DNA from 2 places in the Micromonospora olivasterospora genome. Region 1 is predicted to be linked to the other one. Evidence: riboswitches for the same ligand, from Rfam matches in the RefSeq annotation. Region 1 holds a riboswitch; the other holds the start of a gene.
What was found. A riboswitch is a leader RNA that binds a small molecule or an ion and turns the genes downstream of it on or off. The one in region 1 is predicted to bind cobalamin.
Positions count from the first base shown of each region.

Region 2: linked by a shared signal. The riboswitch ahead of cobN (cobaltochelatase subunit CobN) and the one ahead of JD77_RS10600 (ABC transporter substrate-binding protein) in region 1 are both predicted to bind cobalamin.

Region 1 is NZ_VLKE01000001.1:2,309,558-2,313,257, forward strand. It holds gene JD77_RS10595 (FecCD family ABC transporter permease) at 1-880, opposite strand, end outside; gene JD77_RS10600 (ABC transporter substrate-binding protein) at 922-1,959, opposite strand; cobalamin riboswitch at 1,990-2,172, opposite strand; gene JD77_RS10605 (hypothetical protein) at 2,636-2,884, opposite strand; gene JD77_RS10610 (hypothetical protein) at 3,054-3,700, opposite strand, start outside.
Region 2 is NZ_VLKE01000001.1:5,427,209-5,430,908, forward strand. It holds gene JD77_RS24910 (MFS transporter) at 1-578, shown strand, start outside; gene JD77_RS24915 (hypothetical protein) at 686-1,021, shown strand; cobalamin riboswitch at 1,121-1,250, shown strand; gene cobN (cobaltochelatase subunit CobN) at 1,537-3,700, shown strand, end outside.

The sequences.
Region 1 (3,700 bases):
CGATGCCGGCCTGCAGTTCCTGCGGCTCGGCGACGACGCGGCCGAGCACGTCGGCGGCGAGCAGCACGACCGGCGCCAGCACCGCCGCGTAGGGAAGCAGCCAGCGGTGGCCCGGGCCGGTCAGGGCGCGGGCCATGTGCGGCACCGTCAGCCCGACGAACGCGATCGGCCCGGCGAGGGCCACCGCGGTGCCGGCGAGCAGCACCACGGCGAGGGCCGCGGTGGCCCGGCCGGCGGCCAGGCGCTGCCCGAGCGAACGAGCCATGTCGTCGCCGAGCGCGATCGCGTCCAGCGCCCGCACCGACATCGCCGCCAGCAGCGCCCCGGTGGCCAGGAACGGCAACGCCGTGCCGATGACCGAGATGTCCGCCGCGGTCAGCGCCCCGACCGACCAGTACCGGTAGGAGTTGAACGTGTTGATGTCCAGCAACGTCAGCGCCGTGGTCAGCCCACCGAGCAGCGCGGTCGCGGCAGCACCCGCGAGCGCCAGTTTCACCGGGGTGGCGCCGCCGCGGCCCAGCGAGCTCAGCGCGTACACGCCGGCGCCGGCCAGCGCCGCACCGGCGAACGAGAACCACACCCAGCCGCCGAAGGTGTGCACCCCGAACACCGAGATCCCCAACACCACACCGAGCGCGGCGCCGGCGTTGACGCCGAGCACCTCCGGTCCGGCGAGGGCGTTGCGGGTCAGGCCCTGCAGCAGGGCGCCGGCCACGCCGAGGGCTGCGCCGGCGGAAACCCCGACGAGGGTACGGGGTACGCGCAGGTACTCCACGATCCGCTGCGCGTCGGAGCCGTCCGGGTGCAGCCAGGTACCGGCGACCGTACTCATGCTGATCGTCTCGTTGCCGATCAGCAGGGAACCGAGGACCGCCGCCACGAGTACGACGACGGCCCCGGCCAGACCGGCAGCCCGAGCGTTCAGAACTTCTCCGGGTGCAGCAGCTTTGCCAGATTCGCCACCGCGTCGGCGTTGCGCACTCCCGGTGTGATCTCGGCGAACGTCACCGCGTAAATCCGGTTGTCACGGATCGCGGGCACGTTCGCCAGCGCGGGGTCGGACTTGAGCCCGTCGATGACCCCCTGCGCGCCGTCCGGGCCGACGTCGGCCCCGCAGCAGGCCGGGATCACGATGACGTCGGGCTTGCGCTTGATCAGCTCCTCGGTGCCGATCCGGGCGAGCCGGCCGGGCACGTCGTCGAACACCTGAATGCCGCCGGCCTTCTCGATGATCGTGGTGGCGACGTCCTCGCTGCCGAAAACCCGCAGCTCACCGCCGCCCGGCCGGTTCAGCATCGCGACTGTCGGCCGCTTCACCCCGGCGAGTTCGCTCTCGACGCCGGCGACGGTCTGCTTCATCTTCGTGACAAGAGCCTCGGCCTGCGTCGTCGTGCCGAGAACACGGCCGAGGTCGGTGAGGTCGCCGTAGACGCTGTCAAGCGAGACGTCGTTGTCGGCCAGGGATTTCTGCCCCTCGCCGTCGGCGGTCGGGCAGTACTGGGTGAACAGGTACGAGCCGATGCCGATCTTGTTCAGTTCGGCGCGGGTGCCGAGTCCCTCGGTGGTGAAGGCCCCGGTGAACCCGGAGACCACGAAGTCCGGGTCGAGGCGCAGCACCTCCTCGCGGCTCGGATACTCCTCCGGGTAGTAGGTCGGCTCCTGCTGGTCCGGGTGGAACTGCGCGGCATATTCGGGCAGCAGCGGATTGTCCAGGTAGGCGGCGCCGACCAGCTTGTCGCCGGCGCCGAGGGCGTACACCGCCTCGATCCCATTGTGGAAGGCCGCGAAAATCTTGGTGGGCGGGGCGCCGGCCGGCACGGCGACACCGCAGTTGGTGACGGCGGTCGCGCCGCTCCCGGCGGTCACCTCGGGTTCGGTGTCGCTGCCGGAACAGCCGGCGAGGGCGACGATGAGAACGGACAGCGGCGCGGTGATGCGCCAAGGCATGGGGAACCGCACAGCGGGACCGCCTTCCAGCACCTCGTGGACGGGTCGAAGCGTGCCGTGGCCGGTCTCCTGGCTGACGGGACAAGCAACCACCGGCCGGCCTTCCTAGGCGCAAATGCCCAGTGACCTCGCGAACGACGAGGGCCAGCGGTCTCCCGATCACAGTGGCGAGGGCCGCGCCGGCATCACACCGGCTTCCCGAACACCACGGCGCCCACACGATAACCGCTCACCTCCGGCCAGGAACCGCTGCGGGGTGCCGGGGGTGGGGATCGACGCACCGAACCCGCCCGCCGCCGCGTGGCCGGCACAAACCAGAAACGCCCCGGGAGAGGATCTCCCGGGGCGTTTCTGATGCATCCGATCAGCTTGTTGTTTAACCCTTCTGATCTCGTCGTTCGGCGATGGTGAGGGCGCGTTTCACGGTCTTCCCGACGTCGTAGCTGGGTGCGGGCTGTCGGTTCTTCCCCATGGACAAGCCCGTACGACGCCGACTACGACTCAGCGGGGTGATCAACGAGTACCACCGGGCGGCCTGAAATGATCTTCAAAATGCCAGGTCAAAGCCACTGAACGAGTTTCGGCACGGTGCAGGCTGCGGCGTAGCCGAGGCGTCGCAGCCGGGCGCCCAATCGTGCGGAGCTCAGCGACGTGCCGGGAGCGGCGCCGGGGAACAGCCACCGGTTAGCTAGCGGACGAGGTTTTCGGCACCCGCAGGGGCCTCCGTGGTGCGTATCTCGATGATGCCGGCGACCCAACGGGTTCCCCTGGGACCGCCGACCCGGATCACGGCGACCGCGGCGAGCTGGTATCCCGGTGCGCCGTTACCGTCAGCCGATTCGATGGGGGTACCGAACCGGATGATCTCGCGCCATATGTCGAACCCAGGCCCGAGATCCCGAGCGACCTGCGCGATCGGCTTGCCGGTCTCCCGCACGATCCGCACCGTGCCCTCGCGGAACTTTCTATCGAACCGCTTTCTCGTTTCAGCCATGACCGTCTGTCCCCTTGGGTTTGGTCTCCACGCTGACGGGGGAACCTCACCCGACGATGATGATCTTCCCCGCAGCGGAGCCGCCGCCGAACGGGACAACGCCGGGGCCCTGTCAGGTCGATGGGGGCGCGGTGTCGGGTTCCTGTTTGATGGGTTTGGTGGGGTTGATGGGTGGGAAATTCTCTTCCTTGTCGTAGTAGTGAGGGCCGTAGTCGGCGATGACGATGCGATGGGGGTTGATAACGAGGTTGAATAGGTTGTTCAGACCGAAAAGCACCATGATTTCTTGTCGGCGGATTCTGTTGTTGTTGTCGGGGATCCTGACGGTGAATTGCAGGTACACCGAGTTGGTGCGGTAGATGTCGGGTTCCCTGGTGTCGGGTTTGAGTGCGGTGTTGGCGAAAACAATGGAGTTTGCGAAGCCTTCGGCGCTCATGGCGATGGTGCGCTTGACTCGGCGTGGAGCCACAAGTCGCCGACCGCGAGACCGACGACCACGAACTCCGTAGGAAGGACGGGAGGTTTCGAGGCTAATCGAATAGGATGGGTACAGCCGGTAGTCTCGTTCCCAGGCCGCCATTCGTCGCTGATTCTCGAGTACGGCGCCGGGGTACACGCCGAGCAATTCCAGAAGGAAGCGTTGCACGAAGGCATCCTCCAGGGCCAATCCCAACCTGCCTTCGAGTACGTCGGGTCCGCGTTCGTGAGGCTCCAGGAGGTCTGCGGTCATGCGGAGGACTTTGACTCGTGGGTTTTCCA
Region 2 (3,700 bases), 3.1 Mb from region 1:
CCGCCCGGCGCCGCGCCCAGCTGGCGGCCTGGCGGGAGCCGCGCACCCTGCTCATCGGCCTGCTGGTGCTGGTGGCGGCGTTCACCGAGGGCACCGCCAACGACTGGGTCGCGGTGGCGTTCGTCGAGGGGTACGACCTGAGCGAGGCGGCCGGCGCGGCCGTGTACGGGGTGTTCGTGGCGGGCATGACCCTCGGCCGCACCGCCGGCACGGTGGCGCTGGACCGGTGGGGGCGGGTGCCGGTGCTGCTCGCCACCATCTCGGTCGCCGGGGCGGGCGCGGCCCTCGCGGTGCTGGCGGGGTCCGGGCCGGTGGCGATCGTCGGTGTGGCGCTGTGGGGCATCGGCGCGTCGCTCGGCTTCCCCGTGGGCCTGAGCGCCGCCGCCGACGACGAGGAACGGGCGCCGGCCCGGGTCAGCGTCGTCGCCGTGCTCGGCTACACCGCGTTCCTCGCCGGGCCGCCGCTGCTCGGCTTCCTCGGGGATCACATGGGCATCCTGCGCGCCCTGCTCGTGGTGCCGCTGGTGCTGTTGCCCACCCTCGCCCTGGTCCCGGCCACCCGCCCGCTCAAGCGCTGACCGGCTCCCCGCCGCCGGCCCCGGCCAGCTTCTTCTCACCCGGCTCCCAGCCGCTTGCCAGGTGGCGGTGCTGCACTGGGGCGAACGGGTGAGGAAGGGGGCCGGACATGGGCTGGTTCATCCGGCGAGGGCGCGCCGCCGACGGGACGCCGACGAAGCTCGACCGGGAGGCGACCGCCGACGACCTCGCCGCCCTGGAGGCGTTCGTGCGGACCCGCCGGGGCGTGGAGTTCTACCTGGAGCCCGAGACCACCGCGACCGACACCACCGTGATGGCGATCGCCCACGACGGCGAGTGGATCCGGCGCCGGACCGGGTCGCCCCGGGTCGCCGCGCGGATCGCCCAGCGGCACGCCGTCCCGCTGTACGAGGCCGCGCGCACCGGCTACCCGGAGCGGATGCGGGCCTGGAACCGGGCCCACCCGGAGCGCCGGCTCCGCTGAGCCGCCCGCCGGTCGGCAGCCGTCGGGGGGAGCGGGCGTGGGACGCGCCGTTGACCGGCGGCGCGCGGGTGTGGCAGCATTCGCGGCCTGACGGCAGTGAAGGAAGCCGGTGCGATTCCGGCGCGGTCCCGCCACTGTCACCGGGGAGCGATCCCCCCTCGCGAGTCACGGCCGTGTGTCTGCGGTTGGAAGGCCGGGGGAGAGCGTCGATCCGGGAGCCAGGAGACTTCGGCCGTCGGGACGACCCCAGGGCGTGGACACCCGAGGAGGACCCGATGAGGCGCAGCGTCTCACGTATCGACGACCACCGTCTCCGCCGATCGGCGCGCGGCTGCGCGCCCGCGACCGGTCGCCGGCCCGCTCCGCCGCCCGCCCGCCGCTGAGGTCCGCCCCCCGCACACCGAGGTCCGCGCCTCCGCGCCGTCGCCGAGGCCAGCCCCCCGCCGGGTCCTCGCCCACCCCTGCCCGCCGTCGACCGGCCCGTCGCCCCCGGGCATCACTCTCCGGAGCCATCCGTGCGCATCCTGCTGCTGTCCACCGCCGACACCGACCTGCTCGCCGCCCGCGCCAGCGGCGCCGACTACCGGCTGGCCAACCCGGCCCGGGTCGCCGCCGACGCCGTGCCAGCGCTGCTCGACGGCGCCGACCTCGCCGTCGTACGGCTGCTCGGCGGCCGGCAGGCGTGGCCGGACGGCCTGGTCGCGGTGCTCGCCTCCGGCGTGCCGACGGTGGTCCTCGGCGGCGAGGCGGTGCCGGACGCGGAGCTGATGGCGGCGTCCACAGTGCCCTCCGGGGTGGCCACGCAGGCGCTGGCGTACCTGGTCGAGGGCGGGCCGGACAACCTGGCCCAGCTCGCCCGGTTCCTCTCCGACACGGTGCTGCTCACCGGCGAGGGCTTCGCCCCGCCCGCGCCCACCGCCGCGTACGGGATCCACGGCGACCGCGAGCCGGCGCCCGGCCGCCCCACGGTCGGGATCGTCTTCTACCGGGCGCACACCCTCGCCGGCAACACGGCGTTCGTCGACGCCCTCGCCGACGCGGTCGACGCGGCCGGCGGCAACCCGCTGCCGGTCTACTGCGGATCGCTGCGCGGCCTCGCCCCGGGCGACGGGCCCCTGGAGCTGTTCGCCCGCTGCGACGCGCTCGTCGTCACCGTCCTCGCCGCCGGCGGGACGGTCCCCGCGGACGCGTCCAACGGCGGCGACCCCGACGCGTGGGACGTCGGCGCGCTCGCCGCCCTCGACGTCCCGGTGCTCCAGGCGCTCTGCCTGACCAGCACCCGCGACCAGTGGGCGGCCAGCGACGCCGGCCTGTCCCCGTTGGACGCCGCGATGCAGGTGGCCATCCCCGAGTTCGACGGCCGGATCGTCACCGTGCCGTTCTCGTTCAAGCGGATCGACGCCGACGGGCTGTCGGTCTACGAGCCCGACCCCGAGCGGGCCGCGCGGGTCGCCGGCATCGCCGTGCGGCAGGCCCGGCTGCGGCACGTCCCGAACGCCGACAAGCGCCTCGCCGTCGTCCTCAGCTCGTATCCGACGAAGCACTCCCGCGTCGGCAACGCCGTCGGCCTGGACACCCCCGCCTCGGCGGTGCGCCTGTTCGCCGCGCTCGCCGACGCCGGCTACGACCTGGGCGAGCAGCCGCCGCCCGGCGACGGGGACGCGCTGATCCACGCCCTGATCGCCGCCGGCGGGCACGACGTCGAGTGGCTCACCCCGGAGCAGCTCGCCGCCGCGGAGGCCCGGGTGCCCGGGGAGACGTACCGGCGGTGGTTCGACCGGCTCCCGGCCGGGCTGCGCGAGGGGGTGCTCGCGCACTGGGGCGAGCCGCCGGGCGAGCTGTACGCCGACGGCGGCGACCTCGTCCTCGCCGGCCTGCGCTTCGGCAACGTGGTGCTGATGATCCAGCCGCCGCGCGGCTTCGGCGAGAACCCGATCGCCATCTACCACGACCCCGACCTGCCGCCGAGCCACCACTACCTGGCCGCGTACCGGTGGCTGGCCGCGCCCGTCGAAGAGGGCGGGTTCGGCGCGGACGCCGTGGTGCACCTCGGCAAGCACGGCACCCTGGAGTGGCTGCCCGGCAAGGGGCTCGGGCTGGCCGCCGACTGCGCCCCCGACGCCGTCCTCGGGGACCTGCCGCTGGTGTACCCGTTCATCGTCAACGACCCCGGCGAGGGCACCCAGGCCAAACGCCGCGCCCACGCCGTCGTCGTCGACCACCTCGTCCCGCCGATGGCCCGCGCCGACACGTACGGCGACCTGGCGAAGCTCGAACAGCTCCTCGACGAGTACGCCACCGTGCAGGCCCTCGACCCGGCCAAGGTGCCGACCGTCCGGGCGCAGATCTGGGAGTTGGTGCGCGCCGCCGAGCTGCACCACGACCTGCACACCGAGGACATGCCGGCCGCCGACGACTTCGACGACTTCGTGCTGCACCTCGACGGGTACCTGTGCGAGGTCAAGGACGTGCAGATCCGCGACGGGCTGCACGTCCTCGGCGGCGCGCCCGCCGGCGAGGCCCGGGTCAACCTGGTCCTCGCCGTGCTGCGCGCCCCCCAGGTGTGGGGCGGCACCCGTGCGCTGCCCGGCCTGCGCCAGGCCCTCGCCGCCGCGTACGGCCTCGACGAGCAGGCGTTGCTCGCCGCGCCGGGGCAGCGGGTCGCCGTGCCCGCGGCGC